DNA from 2 places in the Streptomyces sp. NPDC020597 genome. Region 1 is predicted to be linked to the other one. Evidence: riboswitches for the same ligand, from Rfam matches in the RefSeq annotation. Region 1 holds a riboswitch; the other holds the start of a gene.

The links. A riboswitch is a leader RNA that binds a small molecule or an ion and turns the genes downstream of it on or off. The one in region 1 is predicted to bind S-adenosylmethionine.
Region 2: it holds a riboswitch for S-adenosylmethionine, as region 1 does, so the genes downstream of both, thrC (threonine synthase) here and ACH4ZA_RS13275 (aminotransferase class V-fold PLP-dependent enzyme) in region 1, are expected to answer to the same signal.

What each region holds. Positions count from the first base shown of each region.
Region 1 covers NZ_JBIRUL010000006.1:175,293-182,740, forward strand. The annotation lists gene trpD (anthranilate phosphoribosyltransferase) at 1-777, shown strand, start outside; SAM riboswitch class IV at 853-969, shown strand; gene ACH4ZA_RS13275 (aminotransferase class V-fold PLP-dependent enzyme) at 1,150-2,514, shown strand; gene ACH4ZA_RS13280 (Lrp/AsnC family transcriptional regulator) at 2,932-3,213, opposite strand; gene ACH4ZA_RS13285 (rhomboid family intramembrane serine protease) at 3,210-4,001, opposite strand; gene ACH4ZA_RS13290 (hypothetical protein) at 4,184-4,423, shown strand; gene ACH4ZA_RS13295 (NYN domain-containing protein) at 4,493-5,836, shown strand; gene ACH4ZA_RS13300 (NlpC/P60 family protein) at 6,052-7,086, shown strand; gene ACH4ZA_RS13305 (NlpC/P60 family protein) at 7,283-7,448, shown strand, end outside.
Region 2 covers NZ_JBIRUL010000003.1:123,452-130,899, reverse strand. The annotation lists gene ACH4ZA_RS06750 (hypothetical protein) at 152-985, shown strand; gene groL (chaperonin GroEL) at 1,092-2,714, opposite strand; gene ACH4ZA_RS06740 (cold-shock protein) at 3,139-3,345, opposite strand; gene ACH4ZA_RS06735 (MoaD/ThiS family protein) at 3,797-4,072, opposite strand; gene thrC (threonine synthase) at 4,069-5,367, opposite strand; SAM riboswitch class I at 5,386-5,541, opposite strand; gene ACH4ZA_RS06725 (glucosyl-3-phosphoglycerate synthase) at 5,706-6,650, shown strand; gene ACH4ZA_RS06720 (trehalose-6-phosphate synthase) at 6,789-7,448, shown strand, end outside.

The sequences.
Region 1 (7,448 bases):
GGCGACGGCGCGAAGACGGTCAACATCTCCACGATGTCGGCGATCGTCGTGGCCGGGGCGGGCGCCACCGTCGTCAAGCACGGCAACCGGGCCGCGTCCTCCGCGTCCGGCGCGTCGGACGTGCTGGAGAAGCTCGGCGTCAACCTCGAACTGACCCCGCGCCGGGTGGCCGAGGTGGCGCAGGAGGCCGGGATCACCTTCTGCTTCGCGATCAAGTTCCATCCGGCGCTGCGTCATGTCGGCGCTGCGCGCGGCCAGTTGGGCATCCGCACGGTGTTCAACATCCTCGGCCCGCTGACCAACCCCGCCAGGGTGCGGGCACAGGCCGTCGGCGTCGCCGATCCGCTCATGGCGCCGGTCGTCGCGGGCGTCTTCGCCGAGCGCGGCAACTCGTCCCTGGTCTTCCGGGGTGACGACGGCCTCGACGAGCTGACCACGACGGCCACCTCCCGGGTCTGGGTGGTGCGCGACGGCAAGGTCACCGAGGAGTCCTTCGACCCGCGCGACGTCGGCCTGGACCTGGTGCCGGTGGAGGCCCTGCGGGGCGGGGACCCCTCGTACAACGCCGAGGTCGCCCGCCGTCTGCTGGAGGGCGAGCGCGGTCCGGTGCGCGACGCCGTGGTGCTGAACTCGGCGGCGGCGCTCGTGGCGCTCGAGCCGGGCGGCGGGACGCTGGCCGAGGAGATCCGGGCCGGCATGGCGCGGGCCGCGGAGTCGCTGGACTCCGGCGCGGCCAAGCGGGCGCTGGAGCGTTGGGTGGCCGCCAGCAACGCCTGACGCCGGTGAGACGCGGTCCCGCCATCCGGACACGGGTTGCGGGACCGTGATCGGCTCGCGTAGGTTCCTGTACCAGGTCATGAGTGACAGTCATGAGGCCCCGGCCGACTGTCCGGCAACCCTCCGTCCGTGGCGGGGTGCCCCGGGTGAAGACCAGGCCGTGGGCAACGAGGTCCACGGCAAGCGCGGATCCCTCGCACTCTTTCGAGTGAGAACGCCAGGGGTCCTGGGTCGTCCGAGGGAGTCTCCTGTGAGCAAGCGAATGCGCTAGGGCGTAGAGCCCCGCCTCCGCACCCCCCTTTCATCTTCCTCCGTGCTCGAGCCATGTCCGCTCGCACGGCGGTTCCCCCTTTCCTCTCACGGGAGTTCGCCATGTCCGTCTCCACCGCTGCCGCCCTCCGCCCTGTTTGTGCCCCCCTGGATGTTCTGGGCCGGGATGTCACCGTTCCGCTCGTCACCGGCGGCGAGGTCGCCTACGCGGCCCTCGACTACGCCGCCAGCGCCCCCGCCCTCCAGCGCGTCTGGGACGACGTCGCCGCCTACGCGCCGTACTACGGCAGCGTGCACCGCGGCGCGGGGTACCTCTCCCAGCTCTCCACGGACCTCTTCGAGAACGCCCGCAGGACCGTCGCCGAGTTCCTCGACTGCCGCCCCGACGACCAGCTGGTCTTCACCCGCTCGACGACGGACTCGCTCAACCTGCTGGCACGCGCCCTGCCCGCCGACTGCCAGGTCTTCGTCTTCGAGACCGAGCACCACGCCGCGCTGCTGCCCTGGCAGGACGCCCGGGTCGGCTACCTCGACGCCCCGCGCACCCCGGGCCAGGCAGTGGAGACCCTGGAGCGCGCCCTGGCCGCCCGGGACCCGCACAGCCCGGCGTTGGTCTGCGTCACCGGCGCCTCGAACGTCACCGGTGAGCTGTGGCCGGTGCGCGAGCTGGCGGCGGCTGCGCACGCCCACGGCGCCCGGATCGTCCTCGACGCCGCCCAGCTGGCCCCGCACCACCCGGTGTCGGTGCAGGACCTCGACGTCGACTGGATCGCCTTCTCCGGCCACAAGCTGTACGCCCCCTTCGGCTCCGGCGTGCTGGCCGGCCGCGCGGACTGGCTGGCCGCGGCGGACCCCTATCTCGCGGGCGGCGGCGCCAGCCGCAAGGTCACCCGGCGCGAGGACGGGGGAGTGGACGTGGAGTGGCACGAGAGCGCGGCCCGCCACGAGGCCGGCTCCCCGAACGTGATCGGCGCCTACTCCATCGCGTCGGCCTGCAGGGCCCTCACCGAGGCCGGCTTCGACACCCTGGTGGCACGCGAGCGGCACCTGATCGAGAAGGTGCGCACCGGCCTCGCGGAGGTCCCGGAGGTGCGGATCCTGTCCCTCTTCGGCGACGACGCGCCGCGCGTCGGCGTGATCTCCTTCGTCGTCGAGGGCTGGAACAGCTCCCACCTCGCCGCGGCCCTGTCCGCCGAGTACGGCATCGGCGTCCGCGACGGCCTCTTCTGCGCCCACCCCCTGGTCCGCACCCTCCTGGGCGGCGCCCCCGAGGCGCAGGGCGAGTGCGGCGCCCCCGACGCGGCTCCGGGCGAGAGGTCCCTCAACGCCATCCGGGTGAGCTTCGGCGCGGGCACCCCCGACGAGCACGTCGAACGCTTCGTGACCGCGGTCCGCGAGCTGGTGACCGAGGGAGCGAAGTGGCGGTACCGCACGGAGAACGGCCGCTGCGTCCCCGCACTGAACTGACCCCTGCCCACCACCCGCCCAGCCACATGGAACCGTCACGCGCCCACGCCCCGCAGGCTTCCCCTCGCGGGGCGCCGCGGGGGACGGCTCGTTCGGCTCCCCGGCCGGGGCCGTCTCCTTCAGGGGCGCGGGGAACTGCGCGACCAGCCACATCGAACGATCACCCGCCCGCGTCCCCCAGGGCCCCTCGCGGGGCGCCGCGGGAGACGGCTCGTTCGGCTCCCCGGCCGGGTTCGTCTCCTTCAGGGGCGCGGGGAACGGCGCGCCCAGCCACATCGAACGATCACCCGCCCGCGTCCCCCAGGGCCCCTCGCGGGGCGCCGCGGGGGACGGCTCGTTCGGCTCCCCGGCCGGGTTCGTCTCCTTCAGGGGCGCGGGGAACTGCGCGACCACCCGCCCAACCGGCGGAGCCCCCCGCTACGAGTCCAAGCCGATGGCGAACGCCGCTTCGAGGTCGTGCTGCGAGTACGTGCGGAACGCGACGTGGGTGTCCGTCCCCTCGACTCCGGGGATCTTGCTGATGCTGCCCGGGATGACCTCGGCGAGGTCCTCGTGCTGCTTCACCCGGACCATCGCGATGAGGTCGTAGGTCCCCGTGACGGAGAAGACCTCGCTCACGGACTCCAGCGAGGCGATCCGCTCGGCGATCTCGGGGATCCGGTCCACGCTGGTCTTGATGAGGACGATCGCGGTGATCACGGCTGGTTCTCTCCCTCGGAGGCCGGAGCTGGGGCGGCCTTCACTCTAGCCGCCCGCCCGTCGCCCGCCGCCGCCCTGCCCGGGCGGTCCGTGGGGCCTTTCCCGATCCCGAAACGGGCCCACGCGTAGAGGAGCCCGAGGCCGAAACCCACCAGGTGCGCCAGATACGCCACCCCCGGACCCCTGGGCGCCTGTCCCGCCGCCGCCCACTGCAGGGCCGCCCAGAAGGGCAGCAGCACCCAGGCCGGGAAGCGCAGCGGGAGGAAGAACAGGAACGGAAGGAGGCTGGTGACCCGCGCCCGGGGGAAAAGGTACAGAAACGCGCCGAGCACCGCGGAGACCGCTCCGGAGGCGCCGACCAGGGACTGCGACGACCCGGCGTTGGCGGCGGCGTAGCCCAGCAGGGCCAGATAGCCGCAGCCGACGGTGAAGAGCGCGAACTCGGCGCGGCCCATCCGGTCCTCCGTCATCGCCCCGAAGACGTAGAGGAAGAGCATGTTGCCCAGCAGGTGCACCCAGCTGCCGTGGACGAAGAGGGCGGTCGCGGGGGTGAGGACGGCCCGGGGCGCGCCCGTGAAGAGCTCGGCGGGCACCACGCCCCAGCGCCGGAAGTAGGCCCGCTGGGCGGCCGCGAGCTCGTCGCCGGCCCCGTACGCCGGATCGAGGCCCGAGGCGGGGCTGATCAGGAAGATCAGACAGCACAGGGCGATCAGTCCGTAGGTCACCGGCGCCGAGGGGTTCCTGAGCGCCCTGCCGACCGCCCTGTTCCCGTTCCAGTTGCTGATCATGGGTACAGAGCATGACGTAACGGGACGCACGTGCCCGGAGCGCCTCGCCGCCGGTCGGCCCCCGTGGACGGACGGGCGGAGGGTACCCGCCAGGCCGTAGGGTTACGAGCCACACGCACGGGGGAGCCTCCGGCCCGACCCGGCACAGCGAGCACGACACCAGAAGGAAGTGGAAAGTCACGATGACGGTTCCCCTGCCGACCGCCGCCACGCGGTGGCGCTGCACTCTCTGCGGCAACCTCACGCGGTTCGACGTGACGCGCTCGTCGAAGGTCGTCGAGTACGTGCACCTGGACCTCGCGGGCGAGCCGAAGGTCGAGGAGCGCGAGGTGGTCAGTGAGACCATCGAGTCGGTGCGTTGTCGCTGGTGCAACGCCGTGGACCAGGTGGAACTCGTGGATCGGCCGGGCGCCGGTTCCTGACGACGGGGTCCCCCCGCTCGAGCGACGTCGAGAGTGGGGGCGGGCTCCCACAGTATTGGGGTGTGACGGATGGTGGAGAGCGCAGGCGGGGGGCCGGGCGACGGCGCCGCCGAGATGCTCGACCGTCCGCTGCCGGACGGCGTGCGGCGCAGGGTCGTCACGATCGTCTCCGACGGCTTCGGCGGACTGACCGTCGGTGAACTGCCCGCCCAGTTGCGTCAGTACGCCCGTTTCGCGCCCAACCGGCGCGCCAAGTTCGCGGGCAACGCGATGGCGGCCGCGCTGGAGACCGATTCGCTGTTCAGGCAGCGCATCGCCGAGAAGTTCAGAGAGGCCCAGCCGGAACTGTCCGGCGCCCTCGACTCCGGTGCCCCCACCCCGGCCGCGGACCCGCTCGACGTGGCGGCCGCGGCCTATGTTCTGCGGCCCGTCGGCTGGGTGAAGCTGGTGGCGTCGGCCGGCGAGGAGGCCCAGCGGGCCGACGCCGAGCGGGCCGACGAGGAGAGCCGCGCCGAACTGGAGCGGCTGCGCGAGGAGCTCGAGCGGGCGCGTGAGCAGACCCGGGCGGACACCGAGCGGCTGCGCGCCGAGCTGGACGCGGCGAAGAAGGAGACGGAGTCGCTGCACCGCAAGCTGCGGTCGGCGCTCAGTGACGTCAAGCGCGGTGAGGCAGCCCTGCGCAAGGTGCAGAGCGAGATGGAGACCGTGCGCGCCGAGGGGCACACCCAGGTGTCCGCCGCGGAGAGCGAGTCACGTCGGCTGAAGGCGCGCCTGGGTGAGGCCGAGGCCGCTCTGGAGGCCGCCCGGCGCGCGGCCCGCGAGGGCCGCAGCGTCGAGGACATGCGGGTGCGGCTGCTGCTGGACACCGTGCTCGACGCCGCTCAGGGGCTGCGGCGCGAGCTGGCGCTGCCGCCGGTGTCGGTGCGGCCGGCGGAGACCGTCGACGCGGTCGAACCGGGACGAATGACCCCGAAGGACATCGCCGCACGGGCCTTGTCGGAGCACGATCCGGCCATTCTCGACCAGTTGCTCGCACTGCCGCAGGCGCATCTCGTGGTCGACGGCTACAACGTCACCAAGACCGGCTATCCGCAGATGCCGTTGGAGAAGCAGCGGCTGCGGCTCCTCGGCCAGCTCTCGCAACTCGCCGCGCAGACCGGCGCGGAGGTCACCTGTGTCTTCGACGGCGCCGAACTCGTCGCTCCGGTGCTGCTCGCCCCGCCGCGCGGGGTGCGGGTGCTGTTCTCCAAGCCGGGCGTCACGGCCGACGAGCTGATCCGGCAGCTGGTGCGGGCAGAGCCGCCCGGCCGGCCGGTCATCGTCGCCTCGACCGACCGCGAGGTCGCCGACGGCATCGCGAAGGCGGGCGCCCGGCCGGTGGCTTCCGCGGTGCTTCTGAAGCGACTGTCCTGAGAAGGTGGAAAATGCGGGCCCAATGACCGAATTGGCGGAATCGTCACGCAACGTAGCGTCAATCGGTCAATCACTGCACGTGAGTTGTGTGAAAAAACTGCGTTGCGTGATGGGTTTTTTCTGCCGGGGGATTTGAACTGATCACGGAGAGGTCACTAAGGTCTGGTGATCGAACCTCCAAACGGGTGATCACTCAAAAGAAGGAGCCCGTCTCCGTGGCGTCCCATCGTCGACCGAAGCAGCCGAGTCGCGCGCGCGTGACCGTGCTGACCACCGCAGCCGCCGCTGCCGTCGTGCTGAGTTCACAGGCCGCCAACGCGGCCCCCAGCGAGAAGCTCGGCAAGGACGAGGTCAAGAGCAAGGTCGACAAGCTCTACGAAGAGGCGGAGCAGGCCACCGAGACGTACAACGGGGCCAAGGAGAAGCAGGAGAAGCTCCAGAAGGAGATCTCCACCATCCAGGACAACGTCGCCCGCGGTCAGGCGGACCTCAACGAGCTGCGCGACTCCATGGGCCTGGCGGCCGCGGCCCAGTACCGCACCGGCTCCATCGACCCCTCCCTGCAGCTGCTCCTGTCCTCGAACCCGGACGACTACCTGGACAAGGCGTCCGCCGCCGACCAGCTCAGCGCCCAGCAGGTCGAGGCGCTGAAGAAGATCCAGGAGAAGCAGCGCGAACTCGCCCAGGAGCGCAGCGAGGCGTCCGCCAAGCTCAAGGACCTCGCCACCACCCGCACCGAACTGGGCAAGAAGAAGAAGGAAGTCCAGGGGAAGCTGGCCGAGGCGCAGAAGCTCCTCAACACGCTGACCGCCAAGGAGAAGGCGGCCCTGTCCGCCGCCGACGCCCGCGCCAGCCGCGACGCCGGCCAGCGGGTCGACCTCGGCGACACCCCGCCCGGCTCCGGCTTCGCCATGGCCGCCTTCCGGGCCGCCCAGACCCAGCTCGGCAAGCCGTACCAGTACGGCGCCACCGGCACCGCCACCTACGACTGCTCGGGCCTGACCTCCTGGGCCTACGCCCAGGCGGGCGTCCACATCTCGCGCATCTCGCAGGACCAGGCCAACGACGGCACGCGCATCTACAGCAAGTCCGACCTCAAGGTCGGCGACCTGGTCATCTTCTACGGCGACCTGCACCACGTCGGCCTCTACGCGGGCAACGGCCAGGTGCTGCACGCCCCGCGCACCAACACCGTCGTGCGCTACGAGTCGATCAACAACATGCCCTTCCAGTTCGGCGTCAGGATCTGATCGTCCTCAAGATCAGGACACCACGCCGCCCGAACGGGCGAATCGTGGCGACCCGAAGTGACCCCGCGCCCCGCCGGTGACCTGCGTCAGCGGCGGGGCGTCACTGTGCGTGCCCGCCGAGGTCTTTGGCCGACCCCCCGTCGCGGGGCTACTGTCTGCCGCGTTCTGTCCGCCGGTGGAAGGAGCGCGGCTTCCCGTGGGGTCCCATCGTCGCCTTGCACAGTCCGGGTTCGACCGGGGCGCCTGCAGCGCCCTGAGCGTGCTGTCCGTCGCGGCAGCCGCACTCGGCGCCGTCTCCGCCGTACCGGCCACGGCCGCGCCGCACGACGACACCCGTGCCGAGGTGGACCGTCTCTACACGG
Region 2 (7,448 bases), on a different contig from region 1:
CCAGGCTTTACGGTGCGCACAACGAAACAGCCCCCGCCGGTGCTCCAACACCTACGGGGGCCTGACCTACGAGATCGATCGAGAGCATCGACCTGTGGCTGACGCAAAGCCTAGTACCGCACCCCTGCCCTCGCACGCATCCCCGCACCCGATGGCCAATCCGGGCTACGGAAAGCGGGCCGCTGCGGACCAACTCCCCCGCACGAAGCGCGACTTTGCGCACCTGCCACCCCGCGAAGCGGCCATCGCCGCCTACATCGACCGCCTCCCCGACGGCACTGACATCTCGGTGAAGTCGCTGGCCAAGCAACTCCCGTACGGCCAGTGCGCGCTGCGCACCGCCCTCAACCGCATCCAGCGGGCGGGCCACTTGAGGCGGGGACGGGAACGGCTGAAAACCGCCTCGGGCGAATTCCGCTGGATCACCCGAACGTGGTTCACCCGCACGGCGCGTGACGACGGCTGGTGGGCGAGCTTCACCCGGGGTGACGTACCGGAGCCGGAGCAGCCGCCCGACCCGGCCCGGACCACGCGCACCCGCGCCCACATCCTCCTCGCCGCCCTCGGCCGCACGACCCCCGCCCTCTCCCTCTCCGCCGCCGACTGCGCGCGGCTCGCCCCGCTGGTGGAGGAGTGGTTCGCGCGGGGAGCCACGGAGGAGACGCTCCTCGCCGCGCTCACCGCCGGGTTGCCCACCCCCGTCCACAGCCCGGCGGCCCTGCTCAACCGCCGCCTGACGGACAAGATCCCGCCCCCGACGCCACCGGCCCCGCCCCCGCCTCGCCGCCGTCTGGAGTGCACGGAGTGCGGGGTCCCCGGGCACCCGGAAGCCCTACCCGGGGGCATCTGTCGTGGCTGCCGGGGCGAACGCGCGCCCGTGAATCCCCCTGCGCCCCTCCCCGCCGTCGCTGTCCACACGCGTGCGGCCGGGATTCGTGCGGCGATGTCCCAGCAGCGCCCGGAAAGGAAGCCGACACCCCGATGAGTGGGACGGCCCTCGGGCACCCCGGAGAAAAGCCCGAGGGCGGCGCCCCCCGTTTCCGGGAGGTGCCGCCCTCGGTCGAAGGACAGACGATCAACCGTCAGGTCGATCAGAAGTCCATGTCACCGCCCGGCATGCCGCCGCCGGCGGGCGCGGCGGCCTTCTCCGGCTTGTCGGCGATGACGGCCTCGGTGGTGAGGAACAGCGCGGCGATGGAGGCGGCGTTCTGCAGAGCGGAACGCGTCACCTTCGCCGGGTCGATGATGCCCTCGGCGATCATGTCGACGTACTCGCCGGTCGCTGCGTTCAGGCCGTGGCCGACCTGGAGGTTGCGGACCTTCTCCACGACGACGCCACCCTCGAGACCACCGTTGACGGCGATCTGCTTGAGCGGGGCCTCGAGCGCGATGCGCACGGCGTTGGCGCCGGTCGCCTCGTCACCCTCGAGCTCCAGCTTCTCGAAGACGGCGGACGCCTGGATGAGCGCCACGCCACCACCGGCGACGATGCCCTCCTCGACGGCGGCCTTCGCGTTGCGGACGGCGTCCTCGATGCGGTGCTTGCGCTCCTTGAGCTCCACCTCGGTGGCGGCGCCGGCCTTGATGACCGCGACACCGCCGGCGAGCTTCGCCAGGCGCTCCTGCAGCTTCTCGCGGTCGTAGTCCGAGTCGCTGTTCTCGATCTCGGCGCGGATCTGGTTGACGCGGCCCGCGACCTGGTCCGAGTCGCCGGCGCCGTCGACGATGGTCGTCTCGTCCTTGGTGATGACGACCTTGCGAGCCTTGCCGAGCAGGTCGAGGGTCGTGTTCTCGAGCTTGAGACCGACCTCCTCGGAGATGACCTCGCCGCCGGTGAGGATGGCGATGTCGTTCAGCATCGCCTTGCGGCGGTCGCCGAAGCCCGGGGCCTTGACCGCGACGGACTTGAAGGTGCCGCGGATCTTGTTGACGACCAGGGTCGACAGGGCCTCGCCCTCGACGTCCTCGGCGATGATCAGCAGCGGCTTGCCGCCCTGCATGACCTTCTCGAGGAGCGGGAGCAGGTCCTTGACGTTGGCGATCTTGGAGTTCGCGATCAGGATGTACGGGTCGTCGAGGACGGCCTCCATACGCTCCATGTCGGTGGCGAAGTACGCCGAGATGTAGCCCTTGTCGAAGCGCATGCCCTCGGTGAGCTCGAGCTCCAGACCGAAGGTCTGCGACTCCTCGACCGTGATGACGCCTTCCTTGCCGACCTTGTCCATCGCCTCGGCGATGAGCTCGCCGATCTGGGTGTCGGCGGCGGAGATGGAGGCCGTGGAGGCGATCTGCTCCTTGGTCTCGACATCCTTCGCCTGCTCGAGCAGGGCGCCGGAGACGGCCTCGACGGCCTTCTCGATGCCGCGCTTGAGAGCCATCGGGTTGGCGCCGGCGGCTACGTTGCGCAGGCCTTCCTTGACGAGGGCCTGGGCGAGGACGGTCGCGGTGGTCGTGCCGTCGCCGGCGACGTCGTCCGTCTTCTTCGCGACTTCCTTGACCAGCTCGGCGCCGATCTTCTCGTACGGGTCCTCGAGCTCGATCTCCTTGGCGATGGAGACACCATCGTTGGTGATCGTGGGGGCGCCCCACTTCTTCTCGAGGACGACGTTGCGGCCCTTGGGGCCGAGCGTCACCTTGACGGCGTCCGCGAGCTGGTTCATGCCGCGCTCGAGGCCGCGCCGCGCCTCCTCGTCGAACGCGATGATCTTGGCCATGTGAAGTGGTCCCTCCAGGACTGGGGGTGATTCCTTCGGACCGCGCCCGCGCCCGCGACGGACGGCTCGCCGGCCATGTGGTTCCTTGCCCCACCTGGCCTGCGGGCCTCACCGACCCGGTCCTTCGTTGTCACTCTCACCTTCAGAGTGCTAACGCCAATGATTAGCACTCGCCCATGCCGAGTGCAAGCGCCTCGGGACGATCCGCAGGTGAACAGGGGGCGTCCGGACGGCGCGCGCCCCTCGGCAGGGCGTCGAGGAGGCCGGTCCGGGACTCCCGCCCCCCGCCGCTCGCCCACGGCCTTCACCCCTCGCCCGCCGCCCCGCGTCGCCGTCCCGGGGCATGCCGAAGGGCTCGCACCCCGGGAGGCGCGAGCCCTTCGAAGATGAAACAGAAGAACGACGCTGTCAGTCGGCGCGTGCTTCAGCCGGTCGCGAGACGGACCATGTCCGCCTGCGGCCCCTTCTGGCCCTGCGAGATCTCGAAATCGACCCGCTGACCCTCTTCCAGGGTGCGGTAGCCGTCCATCTGAATCGCGCTGTAGTGGACGAAAACATCCGCACCACCGTCGACCGCGATGAAGCCGTACCCCTTCTCCGCGTTGAACCACTTGACGGTGCCCTGAGCCATGCCTAACTCCCCTATTACTGGCCCTTGCACAGATCCACACTTCGTGGATCCGGGTCAGACCTCACCCCCCAGTTGGTTGGGGGCGTGCGCCGGAACGCGTCGACCGCGGCTGAATGTATCTGCCCAACTGCCCTCTGCAACAGGTCAGTCGGACGAGAATTCTGGTCGCGCGAGATCCGGAATGTGGCGCAAATTCGCCAGAATTCAGGGCAAGTCGGGCCCTGCAAAAGCCACATAAGCCGCATAAGCAGCGCACACTTTGGCTGCTTCTTGTCGGGCACGGGCGGAAATAAAAGGCTCCGGAACCGGTGATCAGGACCGGGTTCCCCAACTGTACCGCGCTCAACCACACTGAATTGCCCCCTCCGCTTCTATCGCGGAGAGGGCAATTCGATGAACTCTCGGTAATCGCTGTTACCGACGGTTACTACCGGCGGGTACTGAACAGCGGTCAGCCGCCGGCCACGGCCGGGATGATCGACACGCCGGCGCCGGCCGGAGTCGCCGTGTCCAGACCCTGCTCGAAGCGGACGTCGTCGTCGTTCACGTACACGTTGACGAACCGCCGCAGCCTGCCCTGGTCGTCCAGGACGCGCGCGGCGATGCCGGTGTGGTTCTTCTCCAGGTCGGAGATGACCTCGCCGAGGGTCGCGCCCTCGGCCGAGACCTCGGCCTGACCGCCGGTGTAGGTGCGCAGGATGGTCGGGATGCGAACAGTGACGCTCATGATGCGAGGCCAGCCTCTCGGAAAGAGTCCAGGTTCGGGCGGATCGTCGCGGTGAGTCCGGTGCCGGCCACCGCGTCCAGGGTCTTCAGGCCGTCGCCGGTGTTCAGGACGACGGTCGTCTTCGTCGGGTCCAGCAGACCGTTCTCGATCAACTTCCTCGCCACGCCCACGGTCACGCCGCCGGCCGTCTCCGCGAAGATGCCTTCGGTGCGCGCCAGCAGCTTGATCGCGTCGACGACCTGCTCGTCGTTCACGTCCTCCACCGCGCCGCCCGTCCGCCGCGCGATGTCGAGGACGTACGGACCGTCCGCCGGGTTGCCGATGGCCAGCGACTTCGCGATGGTGTTCGGCTTCTGCGGGCGGACCACGTCGTGTCCGGCCTTGTAGGCGACCGACACCGGGGAGCAGCCCTCGGCCTGCGCGCCGAAGATCTTGTACGGCCTGTCCTCGACCAGCCCGAGCTTGATCAGCTCCTGCAGACCCTTGTCGATCTTCGTGAGCTGCGAGCCGGAGGCGATCGGCACGACGAGCTGGTCGGGCAGCCGCCAGCCGAGCTGCTCGCAGATCTCGTACGCCAGCGTCTTGGAGCCCTCGGCGTAGTACGGCCGCAGGTTGACGTTGACGAAGCCCCAGCCCTCGCCCGCCGGGTCGCCGATGAGCTCGGAGCAGAAGCGGTTGACGTCGTCGTAGTTGCCCTCGATGCCGACGAGCTCGCCGCCGTAGATCGCGGCCATGACGACCTTGCCCTGCTCCAGGTCGTGCGGGATGAACACGCAGGAGCGGAAGCCGGCGCGGGCCGCGGCGGCGCCCACCGCGCCGGCCAGGTTGCCGGTGGAGGAGCAGGAGAGGGTGGTGAAGCCGAACGCGCGGGCGGCCTCGATGGCCTGGGCGACGACCCGGTCCTTGAAGGAGTGGGTCGGGTTGCCGGAGTCGTCCTTGACGAAGAGCTTGCCGGCGTCGACGCCCAGCTCGCGGGCGAGGTTGTCGGCCTGCACGAGCTTGGTCCAGCCGGGGTTGATGTTCGGCTTGTCGGCCACGTCCGCCGGGACGGGCAGCAGCGGCGCGTAGCGCCAGACGTTCGCGGGTCCCGCCTCGATGCGCTTTCGCAGCTCCTCCGTGTCGTAGGAGGAGAAGTCGTACGCGATCTCGAGCGGGCCGAAACACTCCTCGCACGCGAAGACCGGGCCGAGGGGGACGCGGTGGCCGCACTCGCGGCAGCTCAACGCGGTGGCCGGACCGAGGTCGACAGCGGAGGTCGTAGAGTCCGTGGTGCTTGCAACAGTCTGCGCAGCCATGTGAGGCGAGGCCCTTTCTCCTCATCTTCCTCACGACGCACTTCGCCGTGAGACGGATTTGGCACCTTCCCGAGCCGGGAGCCTCGCTGAACGATCAGCATTGATCTACGAGAACCGACTGGAGGGTTGCCGGGGCTTCATCGGGCCGTGTCCCTCTGCCCCTCTGGATGAGCGGTATGCAGTTGTTGATCTGTGCGGCCGATGACCCTGACATGCGATGGTCACCCGCGTTGTTCAAGACTGTAACCGAAGGCCAGGACAGTTGAGATAGTCGTCCGAACCGCGAGATGGATCACGCAGGACCGTACTCGCCGAGAGAACGCAGAGGAGCCGCCGACGTGCTGGAAGAAGTCGAGCGCTGGCTGAGCACCCGTTCCTGGTCCCTGACGGACCGCCCGCTGCACCGGATTCTCGCCGCGAAACAGCGCACCGGCCAGTCGGTGAGCGTCGTGCTGCCCGCGCTCAACGAGGAGGAGACGGTCGGCGAGATCGTCGCCGTGATCCGTCACGACCTCATGCAGCAGGTCCCGCTCGTCGACGAGATCGTGGTGGTCGACTCCGGATCGACCGACCGCACGTCCGCGGTCGCCGCGGCGGCGGGCGCGCGCGTCGTCCACCGCGACGAGATACTCCCCCGCATCCCCGCCGTGCCGGGCAAGGGCGAGGTGCTGTGGCGTTCGCTGCTGGTCACCCGCGGGGACGTGGTCTGCTTCATCGACGCCGACCTGCGGGAGTTCTCCTCCGACTTCGTCTCGGGGATCGTCGGCCCGCTGCTCACCGATCCGGACGTGGACCTGGTCAAGGCCATGTACGACCGCCCGCTGGGCGGCGCGGCCGGTCAGGGCGGCCGGGTCACCGAGCTGATGGCCCGCCCCCTGCTCAACATGCACTGGCCGCAGCTCGCCGGTTTCGTGCAGCCGCTCGGCGGCGAGTACGCGGCCCGCCGGAGCCTGCTGGAGCAGCTGCCCTTCCCCGTGGGGTACGGCGTGGAGCTGGGCATGCTGGTCGACGCCCTGCACCTGGTGGGTCTCGACGCTCTCGCCCAGGTCGACGTCGGCGTGCGCAAGCACCGCCACCAGGACGGCCAGGCCCTGGGCCGGATGGCGGCGGCGATCTACCGCACCGCCCAGCTGCGGCTGGCCCGCGGCCATCTGGTCCGCCCCGCCCTCACCCAGTTCGAGCGCGGCCCGGACGGCTTCGAGCCGCACACCCACTCCGTGGACACGGAGGAACGGCCGCCTATGACGGACATCGCGGAGTACGCGCGGCGCAGGGTGGCCTGAGCCCGTACCGCGGGCCCGCGGTCCCCCCGCGGCGGGCCGGTTCGCGTCGGCCGGCGGCGGCGTTACGGCCGGATACGGCCCCTCCACTCGGCGCGACCGTACGTTTGAGCGTTTACGGAGCGGGCTAGGTTGAGGTCTATGGCTTCCACGCACGACACGTCTGCCGCCCGGGGCGCCGAGGTGCTGGTCGCGTCCAACCGCGGTCCGGTCTCCTACGAGGTGCGCGAGGACGGCTCGCTGCACGCCAGACGCGGCGGCGGCGGACTGGTCTCCGGTCTGTCGGCCATCGGCCCCGACGTCGGCGCGCTGTGGGTGTGCTCGGCGCTCTCCGACGGCGACCGCGAGGCGGTCCGGCGCGGGGTCGGCGAGGAGGGCGTGCGCATGCTGCCCGTCCCGGCCGACGTGCACGCCGACGCGTACAACGGCATCGCCAACTCGGTGCTCTGGTTCGTCCACCACCTGCTGTACCAGACCCCGCTGGAGCCGGTCTTCGACGCGGAGTTCCGCCGCCAGTGGGCCGCGTACGAGACGTACAACCGGGCCTTCGCCGAGGCGCTCGCCGAGGATGCGGCGGACGGCGCGGCGGTGCTGGTCCAGGACTACCACCTGTGTCTCGTCCCCGGCATGCTCCGCGAGCTCCGTCCCGACCTGCGGATCGGGCACTTCTCGCACACGCCGTGGGCGCCCCCGGACTACTTCGCCCTGCTCCCGCGGGACATCCGTGAGCAGCTGCTGCGGGGCATGCTGGGCGCGGACCGGCTGGGTTTCCTCACCCGGCGCTGGGCGGACGCCTTCACC